DNA from 4 places in the Streptomyces sp. NPDC057099 genome. Region 1 is predicted to be linked to each of the others. Evidence: riboswitches for the same ligand, from Rfam matches in the RefSeq annotation. Region 1 holds a riboswitch; each other region holds the start of a gene.
The links. Region 1 has a riboswitch for cyclic di-AMP ahead of ACFT4A_RS41345 (NlpC/P60 family protein). Riboswitches for the same ligand answer to the same signal wherever they lie in the genome.
Positions count from the first base shown of each region.

Region 2: another riboswitch for cyclic di-AMP. It lies ahead of ACFT4A_RS21345 (M23 family metallopeptidase); the one in region 1 lies ahead of ACFT4A_RS41345 (NlpC/P60 family protein).
Region 3: another riboswitch for cyclic di-AMP. It lies ahead of ACFT4A_RS09460 (transglycosylase SLT domain-containing protein); the one in region 1 lies ahead of ACFT4A_RS41345 (NlpC/P60 family protein).
Region 4: another riboswitch for cyclic di-AMP. It lies ahead of ACFT4A_RS00835 (C40 family peptidase); the one in region 1 lies ahead of ACFT4A_RS41345 (NlpC/P60 family protein).

Region 1 is NZ_JBHUTX010000082.1:571-3,871, forward strand. Features, by position in the region: gene ACFT4A_RS41335 (hypothetical protein) at 1-115, shown strand, start outside; gene ACFT4A_RS41340 (hypothetical protein) at 93-1,109, opposite strand; gene ACFT4A_RS41345 (NlpC/P60 family protein) at 1,186-2,358, opposite strand; cyclic di-AMP (ydaO/yuaA leader) riboswitch at 2,367-2,524, opposite strand; gene pcrA (DNA helicase PcrA) at 2,829-3,301, shown strand, end outside.
Region 2 is NZ_JBHUTX010000016.1:49,598-52,898, reverse strand. Features, by position in the region: gene ACFT4A_RS21355 (M16 family metallopeptidase) at 1-38, shown strand, start outside; gene ACFT4A_RS21350 (M16 family metallopeptidase) at 35-1,423, shown strand; cyclic di-AMP (ydaO/yuaA leader) riboswitch at 1,626-1,789, shown strand; gene ACFT4A_RS21345 (M23 family metallopeptidase) at 1,802-2,587, shown strand; gene ACFT4A_RS21340 (GntR family transcriptional regulator) at 2,781-3,301, shown strand, end outside.
Region 3 is NZ_JBHUTX010000005.1:199,321-202,621, reverse strand. Features, by position in the region: gene ACFT4A_RS09470 (outer membrane lipoprotein carrier protein LolA) at 1-186, opposite strand, end outside; gene ACFT4A_RS09465 (polyprenyl synthetase family protein) at 428-1,438, opposite strand; cyclic di-AMP (ydaO/yuaA leader) riboswitch at 1,940-2,116, shown strand; gene ACFT4A_RS09460 (transglycosylase SLT domain-containing protein) at 2,122-2,886, shown strand; gene ACFT4A_RS09455 (HAD family hydrolase) at 2,850-3,301, opposite strand, start outside.
Region 4 is NZ_JBHUTX010000001.1:175,044-178,344, reverse strand. Features, by position in the region: gene ACFT4A_RS00845 (ATP-dependent Clp protease proteolytic subunit) at 1-514, shown strand, start outside; gene ACFT4A_RS00840 (hypothetical protein) at 522-830, shown strand; cyclic di-AMP (ydaO/yuaA leader) riboswitch at 1,176-1,388, shown strand; gene ACFT4A_RS00835 (C40 family peptidase) at 1,392-1,865, shown strand; gene ACFT4A_RS00830 (ATP-binding protein) at 1,931-2,389, opposite strand; gene ACFT4A_RS00825 (helix-turn-helix domain-containing protein) at 2,603-3,301, shown strand, end outside.

The DNA.
Region 1 (3,301 bases):
GATCCTCGGCCTGGTCTACGTGAAACGGGACGACGAGAAGGTGGACAAGGGCCTGTTCGGCCTGGTCGGGCTGCTGACCACGGCGAACGTCTTCATCGCCGTGCTCTGGACCTGACATGGCGCCCGGTCCGCACCCCGGACCGGGCCGAGGCGGCCGTCCAGACGGCGGCCACGAGCCACGCGGCCACCGCGATCCACAACAGCGCCTCCCCGAAGCCGTCGAGCCAGGAGACGTCCAGGGCGACGGCGACGGCCAGTGCCGCCGTCCCCGTCTTGGCCCAGGTGAACACGGTCGCCCAGCGGCGGACGTCATGGCGGGGCCGGGGCCAGAAGAACTCGGCGGCGAGCAGGACGGCATAGCAGACCAGCGCGAGCACGAGCAGTGCGACGGTCACGGTGCGCAGGACGTCCCGGTCGTCCTCGTTCCACAGGTACAGACGCGCGCTGTCGGCGCTGAGCAGCCGTGCCCCGGCGAGCGCCGAGAGGGCGAGCGCCCCGCCCGCGAGCCAGTGATCGCCGGTCCCCTCGGCCACCTGCCGCACATCGAAACGGGCCAGGGCGAGGACGTACAGCACCAGCCCCAGCCAGAACAGCACCAGCGCCGCGTGCGCGAGCCACGCCTCCGACTCGGCCGCGGCCAGCGTCGCACCGAGCACGGCGAGCCCCTGCGTGGCCAGGCAGCGCGCGAACACCGTCCCGGGCCCGCGCCGCTCCCCGCCCTGCGGGACGAGGACGAGCGGCACCGGCCAGAGCAGCACGGCGAGCACCAGCAGCGTCACGGCCAGAGCCTGGGAGCCGGCCGTCGAGAAGGCGGTCCCCAGGACGGCCGTCGCCGCCACGGTGGTGAGGGCCGCCGTCGTCACACTCTCTAGGACGCCGGGCCTGCGCGTGTACGCCCGCCATCTGCTCCCGGCCCGCAGCAGCCGCCGGGTGAAGTCCGCGGCGAACAGCAGCCAGGCCGCGCAGGCCAGGCCGAGGGTGATGCGGGAGAGGACCTCGTACCCCGCCAGATCCAGGCCGACCGACAGGGTGCCGGTCGCCAGCACGGCGGCACTGGCCGCCGGAGCACGCTGCGCCCACCAGGCGACGGAGGGGGAGGGGCCGGGCATGGGGCCGATGCTAGGAGGCCCCGCGCGCGTTACGGGCAGGGCACGCGCGCGGGGGCCCAAAAACCTGCGAGACCCGTCAGGCCGGCCGCACCACGCTGTGGATCGACGACTCGCCGTCGTAGTAGATCGACTCCTCGCGCACGTACGTGCCGGGCTTCGGAGCGTGGATCATCATGCCGTTGCCGATGTAGATGCCCACGTGGGTGACATCGTCGTAGAAGAAGACCAGGTCACCGGGTTGTGCGTCGGCCAGGGGGACCGTGGTGCCGGCGTTGACCTGGTCGTACGTCGTGCGCGGCAGGGTCACCCCGGCGGCCTTCCAGGCGGCCTGGGTGATGCCGGAGCAGTCGTAGGAGCCGGGGCCGGTGGCGCCCCAGACGTACGGCTTGCCGATCTGGGCGCGGGCGAAGGCGAGCGCCTTGTCGGCCTTGGTGGCGTACGAGGAGTCGGGCGCCGTGGACGACGAGGACGAACCCGCCGAGGAGGAACCGCCGCCCTGCTGCTGGGCGGCCTCCCGCTCCTGTTCCCGCTCCTTCTGCTGCTCGGCCTGCTGCCGGGCCAGCTCGGCGGCCTTGCGGGCGGCCTCCTGCTGCTTCTCCTTCTCGATCGCCGCGAGCCGCGCCTTCTCCTCGGCGGTCAGCTTCGACAGCAGCTCGCGCGCGTCGGCGAGCTTCCTCTGGACGGTCGCCTTGGCCGTCTTCAGGTCGCCCTGTGACTCGGTGAGCGTCTCGAGGCTCTCGGTGGCCTCCTGACGCTTCTCCATCGTCTCTGACTGCTGGGTGATGTAGTCGTCGACCGCCACCTTCTGACGGCCGGTCATCCGGTCCATCAGCTGGGTCTGGTCGAAGTAGTCCTGCGGGGTGTCCGCGAGCAGGAACGTGGCGGTGTCCGGGGCGGAGGCGCCGGTGCGGTACTGGGCGGCGGCGAAGGTGCCCAGCTCCTCCCGCGCCTCGTTGAGCTTCTGGGTGCGCTGGGCGACGTCGTCGAGGAGGGTGTCGACACGCTTGCGCTGCTTGGCGGTCTTCTCCTTGGCCCCGTTGTACTTCTCGGTCGCGGACCCCGCCTGGCGGTAGAGGTCGTCGACCTTCTTCTCGACTTCCTCGAGACTGGGCTTGTCGTCGGCCTCGGGGGCGGCGTTGGCCGACTGGGACAGCAGGGCCACGGAGGTGAGGGCCGCCGTTGCGAGGGCGGGGGTCCGTATGCCTGCCACGCGCGAACCCGTAGGACGCGACTTGCGGTGCGACGCCAAGGGAGGCGACTCCTTCCATGCTCCGCCTACCGGGTTAGCTGTCGGGTTCGGGCGGGTGCTTCGGAAGGGTTGCCCTACGGCCTTCTCCGGAAAGGGAGTCGGGCCGATTCACCCCGGGGTCTCGGTGGGTCCCCGGCTCTGGCTGCCGCTGCGGCACGCCGGACTCGGCGGAGGCCACGCGGCCCGGCGACGTTCGCCGGTGGGGGTCGTGTGACCTCCTCGCACGGTAGCCAACTCGTGTGGTCCTTGTGAAGGTTGATGGGTGATATGCCCGATACATTTCCGTGACCTTGCTCATGAACGTCGCCGAGAGTGATCAATCGAGGGGGGTTGGTCATCATTCGCGCGCAATTGTGAAGGCCGTAGCGGCCTGTGTTCGCATGGCCCTGGAGGGTGACAGGGGGGTCGTTTCGGCGATGTTCTCAGGGCGGCGGCGGGCTGTCAGTGGGGCGCCCTAGACTCGGAGAGCGATGAGCAGCCTCTTTGACGACAGCTTCCTGGCGGACCTCCAGGCCCAGCGGGGCCCAGCGGACGAGCCCCCGCCGCCGCCCGAGGACGAACACGGACCGGAGCACGTTCCGGACGATCTGTTCGGCGGGAAGTTCGACGTGCCGCCGGACCGCGACGCCTACTACCGGGACGGCGCCGCGCGCCCGCCGGTGGACGCCGCCGCGCTCCTGGAGGGGCTGAACGACAACCAGCGCGCCGCCGTCGTGCACTCCGGCTCCCCGCTGCTCATCGTGGCCGGCGCCGGCTCCGGCAAGACCCGCGTGCTCACGCACCGCATCGCCCACCTGCTCGCCGAGCGGAGCGTCCACCCGGGCCAGATCCTCGCCATCACCTTCACCAACAAGGCCGCCGGCGAGATGAAGGAGCGCGTCGAGCAGCTCGTCGGCCCGCGCGCGAACGCCATGTGGGTGATGACGTTCCACAGCGCCTGCGT
Region 2 (3,301 bases), on a different contig from region 1:
CCGCGGCCACGAACGAGAACGAGGAGGCGGCCAAGTGACCGAGCTCGCCACAATGGACTTCCACCCCCGGCCCCAGGCGGGCGAGGCCAAGCCCTGGGCCTTCCCGGCCCCCGAGCGCGGCACGCTCGACAACGGCCTCACCGTGCTGCGCTGCCACCGCCCCGGCCAGCAGGTCGTCGCCGTGGAAGTGCTGCTGGACGCCCCCCTGGACGCCGAACCGGCCGGCCTCGACGGTGTGGCCACGATCATGGCGCGGGCCTTCTCCGAGGGCACCGACAAGCACTCCGCCGAGGAGTTCGCCGCCGAGCTGGAGCGCGCCGGCGCCACCCTCGACGCGCACGCCGACCACCCGGGCGTCCGGCTGAGCCTGGAGGTCCCCGCCTCCCGGCTCGCCAAGGGCCTCGGCCTGATCGCCGACGCCCTCAGGGCACCCGCGTTCGCGGACAGCGAGGTCGAGCGGCTGGTCACCAACCGTCTCGACGAGATCCCGCACGAGCTGGCCAACCCCGCCCGCCGTGCCGCCAAGGAGCTCTCCAAGGAGCTGTTCCCGGCGGGCTCGCGCATGTCGCGGCCCCGGCAGGGCACCGAGGAGACGGTCGCCGCGATCGACTCCGCGGCCGTACGCGGCTACTACGAGAAGCACGTCCGCCCGGCGACGGCCACCGCCGTGGTCGTCGGCGACCTCACCGGCATCGACCTCGACGCGCTGCTCGGCGACACGCTGGGCGCCTGGACCGGCTCCTCGGCCGAGCCGCGGCCGGTGCCGCCGGTGACCGCCGACGACACGGGCCGGGTCGTCATCGTGGACCGCCCGGGCGCCGTCCAGACGCAGCTGCTGATCGGCCGGATCGGCTCGGACCGGCACGACCGCGTCTGGCCCGCCCAGGTGCTCGGCACGTACTGCCTCGGCGGCACCCTCACCTCCCGCCTGGACCGCGTCCTGCGCGAGGAGAAGGGCTACACCTACGGCGTGCGGGCGTTCGCCCAGGTCCTCAGGTCCGCCCCGGACGGGACCGGTGCCGCGATGCTCGCCATCAGCGGCTCCGTGGACACCCCCAACACCGGCCCCGCCCTCGAGGACCTCTGGACGGTGCTGCGCACCCTCGCCGCCGAGGGGCTGACCGACGCCGAGCGGGACGTCGCCGTGCAGAACCTGGTCGGCGTGGCGCCGCTCAAGTACGAGACGGCGGCGGCCGTCGCGAGCACGCTGGCCGACCAGGTCGAGCAGCACCTGCCCGACGACTACCAGGCCGCGCTGTACCGGCAGCTCGCCGCGACCGGCACCGTGGAGGCCACCGCGGCCGCCGTCAGCGCCTTCCCGGGAGACCGTCTGGTGACCGTCCTCGTCGGCGACGCGGCGCAGATCAAGGGCCCCGTGGAGGCCCTCGGCATCGGTGAAGTCGCCGTAGTCGCCGCCGAGTAGCGGGAGGCGAGCGGCACGCGCCGTAGGGGCCCTGGTTGTCTTCTAAGGCACCAGGGCTCCTTTATGCCCGAATTGGTGTGGGAGTTGCCTGTCTGCCCTGTGGGATGCGCTACAAAAGCCTGGATCCGTTTGGGAATTGAAAGTGGCGCCGCTTAGCGTCGTCCGGGCTGTTCGTCAGGCAGTGCGCCGCACCCGCGGCACCGGACAGTCATCGCCGAGTCCCCGTACGGCGCGAGCCAGGGGAGCCGGGGACCCACGTAGTCCCTGGGGTGAATCGGACGCCCGCGCGAGTCGCGAGGGGGTCCGTAGGAGACCTTCCTGCTCCGAACCCGTCAGCTAACCCGGTAGGCGAGAGGGAAGGAAAGGACCAGCCACCACATGGCGTTCACGCGCGCCACCGGGAAGCACCGTCGTCCCAGCCGGATCCAGCGCCGCACGGCCCGCGTCGCGGGTGTCGCGGCCCTCGCCACCACCGGTGTCGTCGGCACCGTGGCCGCCCCGGCCTTCGCCGCGGAGCCCGCTGTCGAGCAGACGGGCCTCACCCCGGTCGTCACCATGGGCGACACCGTGGCCCAGAAGATCGACGCCCAGGCCGTCGCCCAGAAGCAGGCGGCCGAAGAGGCCGTCGCCAAGAAGAAGGCCGAGGAGGCCGCCCGCGAGCGCGCCGCCGAGGCGGCCAAGGAGGCCAAGGAGCGGGCCGAGAAGGCCCGCGAGGCCAAGGAGCGGGCCGCCCGCGAGGCCGAGCGCAAGCGCCTCAACACCTTCGTGTCCCCGATCTCCGGCTCGTACGTCTCCACCGGCTACAAGTCCGGCGGCGCCGTCTGGTCCTCCGGCAGCCACACCGGTGTCGACTTCCACGCCTCCAGCGGCACGGCCGTCCACTCGGTCGGCATGGGCGAGGTCGTCGAGGCCGGCTGGGGCGGTTCCTACGGCAACCAGGTCGTCATCAAGATGAACGACGGGACGTACACCCAGTACGGCCACCTGTCGTCCAGCAGCGTCTCGGTGGGCCAGAAGGTCACCCCCGGCCAGCAGATCGGCCTGTCCGGCGCGACCGGCAACGTCACCGGCCCGCATCTGCACTTCGAGGCCCGCACCGGCCCCGACTACGGCTCCGACATCGACCCCGTCGCCTACCTCCGCTCGCACGGTGTGAACGTCTGAACATCCGACGGCGACTGTTCTTCCCGAAAGCCCCGGCTCCCCGAGCCGGGGCTTTCGGCGTTCGCCGCGGCCGACTGTCCAAAAAATATCCCTGATTTCCTGCCTGCCGTCGGAAATTCCGGCTCATTGCAATAGAGTCACGGAACACACGTCACCTGTCGGCGTTTCACGGGGATTAATGGGGAGGTCGGTCATGCGTATTCCCGCGCACTCGGTGTGCACGGCCATCCGGGACGACATCGTCGCGGGTGTCTACGAGCGTGGCGGCCGGCTCACCGAGGAACTCCTCGCGCGCCGCTACGGCGTCTCGCGCGTCCCCGTCCGGGAGGCCCTGCGCACCCTGGAGGCCGAGGGCTTCGTGGTCACCCGGCGGCACGCGGGCGCGTGTGTCGCCGAACCCACCGAGCAGGAGGCCGCCGACCTGCTGGAGATGCGCATGCTGCTGGAGCCGCTGGGTGCCGCGCGCGCCGCCCAGCGCCGCACCGAGGCCCATCTGAAGGTCCTGCGCGGCCTGGTCAGGCTCGGCCAGGAGCGCGCCCGCCGGGGCAACAGCGACGATCTGCGCTCGCTGGGCGGCTGGTTCCACGAGACGCTGGCCCAGGCCTCCGGCAGCCCCGCGCTGACCTCGATGCTCACCCAGCTCCGGCACAAGATCGCCTGGATGTACGCCGTGGAGGCACCGGCCGGACCCGTGGAGTCCTGGGCCGAGCACGG
Region 3 (3,301 bases), on a different contig from region 1:
CTGTGCGGTGATCTTCGGGAGGTCGGGGTCACCGGAGTCGGCGAGCGCGGGGACCAGCCCGATCGTCGCGGCCGCCACCCCCATCACCGTGACCGGTACGACGTACCGCGCGGCCTTGCGCCGTCCGGAACGCTGCTCGTCGACCTCCCCGGCGGTCGTGCTGTCGTCGGATGCGTACGGTGCCATGTGTGCCCTACCTCCGTGGTCGGCGGCGGCTGTCCGTGTCGTCCACGCACTCGTCCCTGAGCCGCCATTCTCACCCGAACAGGTGAGGAGTGGTGTTTTCCCTGGTGTCCATCTGACCAAATCGGCCAGGGAAATACGTCAGACCCCGGACTCAACTCCACGTACTGCTGGGGTATGACACGGAGGAGCGGCTCCTCCCCCGACCCGTAGGGGACGGGGGCCGGTTCGGGCGGCTTCGGGGCTAGCCCGCCCGGTGCACCACCGCGTCGCACAGCTCCACGAGTGCCGTCTTCGCGGCGCACTCGGGCAGGGGGGCCAGTGCCGAGCGGGCGTCCTGGGCGTAGCGGACGGTGTCCTTCCGGGCCTGCTCCAGCGCCGGGTGGGCGCGCAGCAGGCGCAGGGCCTCGGCGTGCCGTTCGTCGTCGGTGAGGTCGGAGTCCAGCAGCTCGCACAGGGCGATGTCGTCCGCGAGCCCGAGCCGGGCCGCCCGCTCGCGCAGCCGCAGCACCGGCATGGTGGGGATGCCCTCGCGCAGATCGGTGCCGGGCGTCTTGCCGGACTCGTGGGAGTCGGAGGCGATGTCCAGGACGTCGTCGGCGAGCTGGAAGGCGACGCCGAGCCGCTCGCCGTACTGGGTCAGCACGTCCACGGTCGTCTCGTCGGCGCCGGACATCATCGCGCCGAACCGGCACGACACCGCCACCAGCGAACCCGTCTTGCCGCCCAGCACGTCCAGGTAGTGCTCGACGGGGTCGCGGCCGTCCTGCGGTCCGGCCGTCTCCAGGATCTGCCCGGTCACCAGCCGTTCGAACGCCTCGGCCTGCACCCGCACCGCCTCCGGGCCGAGGTCGGCCAGGGTGTGCGAGGCACGGGCGAAGAGGAAGTCGCCGGTGAGGACCGCGACGGAGTTGCCCCAGCGAGTGTTCGCACTCGCCACCCCGCGGCGCACCGTCGCCTCGTCCATCACGTCGTCGTGGTACAGCGTGGCGAGGTGGGTCAGCTCCACGACGACGGCCGACGGCACGATCCCGGGCGCGTAGCGGTCACCGAACTGGGCGGAGAGCATCACGAGCAGCGGACGGAACCGCTTGCCGCCGGCCCGCACCAGATGCTGGGCGGCCTCCGTGATGAAGGGCACCTCGCTCTTGGTGGCCTCGAACAAGCCTTCCTCGACAGCCGCCAACCCGGCCTGGACATCGGCTTCCAGAGCCTGGTCCCGCACGCTCAGCCCGAACGGCCCGACGTCGGTCACGAGGGGTCTCCTGTCTGCTGTGTCTGCCGGTGATTACGCGGATTGTCGATAGGTCGCTGCCATCACTCGAGTCAGCGTATCCGGTCACGTTTCGATCACCGCCAGCGCCCATGGTTACAGGCCGGGTGGTATCTGATCACGACCGTTATGTTTTCGATCAGCTCATAAGAACAGACATTTATCGACTTACCGGGAGGTAGTGAGATATACACGATTTGCCATGATGATTGAGCAAATTCCCTTTGGCGGGAATTGCCCCACAGGCCCGTGATCAGTGAGTTGAATCACGTTAACCCCTGTGTCGCCGCACCCCGGCATCGACCCGTACCCCCTTCAGCCGAACGCCAGTTGAGCCTTGGCTCCCGCAAAGGATCAAGCGGGCCAAATGCCCCCGACCAAGGTCAACCGCGCGATATGTGACTCCGGTGCTTGTTCCCGACATGTGCTCTCGCATACGTTCCCGGCCTGTCCGGCGGACGCCGAATCCTGCCACCGCCCGGACCCCCACATGAACCGACTCACTCACGCAGGGCAGGAGCGGGGGACCCAGGTAAGTCGCCGGTCCGCACAGCGGCACGGCTCGGGGTGAAGCCGCGCACGGCAGTACACCGCCGTACGCGGCCGGGCACCTCCCGGCCCGAACCCGACAGCTCACCTCGCAGGCGCCGGAGAGGAATATCGCCATGGCCGGACGAGGCAAGCACCGTCGCCCCAGAACCAACCCGCTCACCCGAGGTGTCGCCATCGCCGGCACCGGCGCAGCGGCACTCACCCTCCCGCTCCTCGGAGCCACCTACGCCAGCGCCGCCGAGGCGCCGCAGAGCGCACCCGCCGTCGCACAGTCCGTGCCCCAGGCGGCCCAGCCCAAGTCGCTCACGTACACCGTGGCCAAGGGCGACAGCCTCTACCGCATCGCGGACAAGTACGACGTCGCGGGCGGCTGGAAGAAGCTCTACAAGGACAACCGCTCCGCCATCGGCGACAGCCCGAAGCTGATCCACCCGGGTCTGAAGCTGAAGGTGTCGACGACCAAGGCACCCGCCGCGAAGAAGGCGGCCAAGTCGTCCGCCCCCGCCAAGCCCGCCGGCGGCGTCGCCAAGGCCACCCAGGCCTCGGCGAAGACCTACGCCGACAACCTCGACGGATGGATCCGCGAGGCGCTGGACATCATGGGCCAGAAGGGCATTCCGGGGTCGTACGACGGCATCTACCGCAACGTCATGCGCGAGTCGTCCGGCAACCCCCAGGCGATCAACAACTGGGACTCCAACGCCGTCAAGGGCACCCCGTCCAAGGGCCTGCTCCAGACCATCGACCCGACCTTCCAGGCCTACCACGTGGACGGCACGTCGTGGGACCCGTACGACCCGGTCGCCAACATCACCGCGGCCTGCAACTACGCGGCCGACCGCTACGGCTCGATCGACAACGTCAACGGCCCGTACTGATCCGTCCCGCCCAGCAGTCGCTCGAGGACGACGGCGATGCCGTCGTCCTCGTTCGACAGGGTGATCTCGTCGGCCACGGCCTTGAGTTCGGGATGGGCGTTCGCCATCGCGACGCCGTGGGCGGCCCAGTCGAACATCGGGATGTCGTTGGGCATGTCACCGAAGGCGATGGTGTCCGCCGGCCGCAGCCCCAGATGCTCGGCGGCCAGCGCCAGGCCCGTCGCCTTGGTGACACCGCACGGCTGGAGCTCGACCGTGCCGGGCCCCGACATCGTCACCGTCGCCAATGAGCCGACCACCGAACGGGCCGTCGCCGCCAACTCGTCGTCCGTCAGGTAGGGATGGCGCAGCAGCACCTTGCTGATCGGCTCGCCCCACAGATCGTCGCGCCGCTCGACCCGGACGGCCGGCAGGG
Region 4 (3,301 bases), on a different contig from region 1:
GGTGGACGAGATCTCGGCGAACGACGTGATGGCTCAGTTCATGTACCTCGAGCACCAGGCCCCGGACCGCGACATCCAGCTCTACATCAACTCCCCCGGCGGCGCGTTCCACGCGATGACGGCCCTCTACGACACGATGCGCTACGTCACCTGCGACGTGGAGACGGTCTGCCTGGGCCAGGCCGGGGCGGCCGCCACGGTGCTGCTGGCGGCCGGCACGCCGGGCAAGCGGTCCATGCTGCCGGACGCGCGCCTGGTGATCCATCAGCCTTCCCTGCCCGAGCCGGTCCAGGGACAGGCCAGTGATCTGGCGATCCAGGCCGACGAGCTGCTGCGGATCCGGACCCGCATGGAGGAGATGCTCGCGCTGCACACGGGCCGCACCCGGGAGCAGGTGAGCGAGGACATCGAGCGGGACAAGATCCTCACCGCCCGGGAGGCGGTGGAGTACGGCCTGGTGGACCGGATCGTCCCCGACCGCAAGGCCACCATGGCCGCGCCGACCGGAAGGTGAGCCGCCGGTGCTGCCGCCCGAACTGCCGCCGCTGCCCGCCCTGACCCGTGCGGAGGCGGAGCTGATCGACCGTTATCTGGAGGTCGTGGACCTGCTCGGCCGCGTCAATCCGGCGCTGCACGGCGACACCTACCGCGGACTGCGCGCCGCCCAGGCCCTGGTCGGCAAGGCGACCGCGCTGCGTGACGCGCTGGCCCTGATGCACCAGCGGGGCGAGACGGAGCTGCACGCCGACACACTGGCCCGGGCGCTGCGGGTGCTGGACGGCGAGCGCCGCACCGCCCGCGTCACCCTGCCCCCGGAGTCCGTCGGTTGACGCGGAGCCGGCCGATCCATCGGCCCGGACGCGCGCTCTGTCGACGTGGCGTCCGGGCTTGAGTCGAAACGGGCCAAACGACGTACCGCTGTTCGGAGTAGACGGGACACCAATTTTTGGACCGTCACGGTTGCGCGACGCGCACGCCGGAGGAGCGGAATTAGACATTCCGTCGCTGGTCCGGCGGTGCGCGGCGTGGTGGACACCCGGTCGAACACAGACGTGTCCACCCGAACGGGTGAGTGGTGAGTAACAACACAAATCCCCGGTTCCGTTGGGATTTCATGACAACCATCAGTCAAGATCCCTGACTGACGACAAGACCCCGCCACAGCGGCGGGGCGATCCGGGCGGACGCCGAGTCCTGCCGCCGCCTGGATGACCGGTCGACAGGAGTGGATCGGCAGGAGTGGAGGACCCAAGCACGACGGGTCGCCGGGACGGTCACGCCATGACCGGAACCGAGCAGCCCTTGGGGTGAAGCCGCGTCAGCGGCCGGGCAACTTCGCCAGCCCGAATCCGACAGGTCATCCTTCACAGGCGGCTGACGAAGGGTTGCGCATGACTGCGCTCAATCGTGTCCCGTCGCTCATGGTCCGGGCCGGTACGGCCTCGGCCCTCACCATCGCCGCCGTGGGCGGCTCGATCGTGGCCCCCGGCCTCTCCTCCGAGGCATCGGCAGCCACGTCGGCGACCAAGGCACTCCAGATAGCGGCCTCGAAGAAGGGATCGCCCTACAAGTACGGCGCCACCGGCCCGCACCGGTTCGACTGCTCGGGCCTCACGCTGTACTCGTTCAAGAAGGTCGGCAAGAAGCTGCCGCGCACTGCCGCCCAGCAGTACAACAAGACCCGCCACATCTCCGCCCAGAACCGCAAGGCGGGAGACCTGGTGTTCTTCCACTCGGGCCGGAACGTGTACCACGTGGGTATCTACGCGGGTAAGAACAAGCTCTGGCACGCCCCGAAGAGCGGGGACGTGGTGCGGCTGCAGAAGATCTGGACCAAGAGTGTCTGGTACGGGCGCGTGAAGTGATCCCACGGGCGTGCGGCGCTGCCTGAGACGCGCCGCCGCACGCCCACGGCGGCTGCGCGGTGGGGCTACGGCTCCTGCTGTCCCGCCGCCGTCATGGGCTGGGCCGGGACGGTCCAGGGAAGTTCGACGGAGATGGTCTTGCCGCCCTCGCGGGTGGGGCGGATCCTGAGCCTGCCGCCGCATTCGGCGGTCAGCCAGCGGATGATGACCAGGCCGCGGCCGTTGTCCTGCTGGACGGCGGCGGGGAGCCGTCTGGGGAGCCGTGGGTGGCTGTCCGTGACACCGATGCGCAGCCGTTCGTCGCGGTCCAGGGCGACGTCCACCGTGAACGTGGGCGACTGCCCGAAGGTGTGCTGGACGGCGTTGGTGGCGAGCTCGGAGATGATCAGCCGGACGGTGTCGGACACCTCCGTGTACGCCGGCAGGCCCCACTCCGCCAGCGTGTCCACCACGTAGGCACGCGCTGCGGAGACCGAGGCGGGATCGCTCGGCAGAGTGACGGATGATTCCAAATGGTCTGCCATGGCGACGTCGTCCCTTTCCCACGGGACCGCAGCCCGACACGGAGCGGACGGTTCGAGTACGGTCCCGGACTGGTGCTTCGCCGCCAGAGTGCCACCAGAACACCCGCGAAGGGCGGCGATCCACCAAGATATGCATATATCTGTCGCCCAAAGCGGTGAACTCTACGACGCGAGACCGTATTCGGGTGGCTCGGAAGGAGTAAGGAGAAGCCCATGCAGCACGGTCCCGCGGTGCGCCGCCGGAAACTGGGCGCCGAACTGCGCGCGCTGCGCACCTCGGCGGGTCTCACCAGCGGTGAGGCCGCCCGGCTGGTGGGCTGGCACCAGTCCAAGGTCAGCCGGATCGAGACGGGCACGAGCGGGGTGAAACCGGCCGATGTGCGGTTACTTCTCGACACCTACGGTGTGACGGACTCCCAACTTCGCGAACTGCTCCTGGTGTTGGCGGAATCCGACGACGGGAGCGGCCGGCACCACTGGTGGCACGCCTACCGCGGGGTGCTGCCGCCGACCTACCGGGACTTCATCAGCCTGGAGTCGCAGGCCACCGCCATGCGCACGCTGGAGACCACCGTCGTCCCGGGGCTGCTCCAGACGCCCGAGTACGCGCGCGCGGTGACGAAGGCCGCGGTGGAGGGGCTGTCGGAGGACCGGCTCGACACGCTGGTCGAGGTGCGACTGGCCCGGCAGGACGTGCTGCGCGCGGATCCGCCGCTGGAGCTGAGCGCCGTCCTGGACGAGGCCGTGCTGCGGCGGGAGGTGGGCGGGCCCGGGGTCATGTCCCGGCAGCTGGAACGCCTGGTCGAGGCCGCACGCTTGCCCCAAGTGCGGCTCCAGGTACTGCCGTTCGCCGCCGGAGCACACATCGGTGTTACCGGCCCTTTCGTTGTCTTCTCATTTTCGAGCACTTCT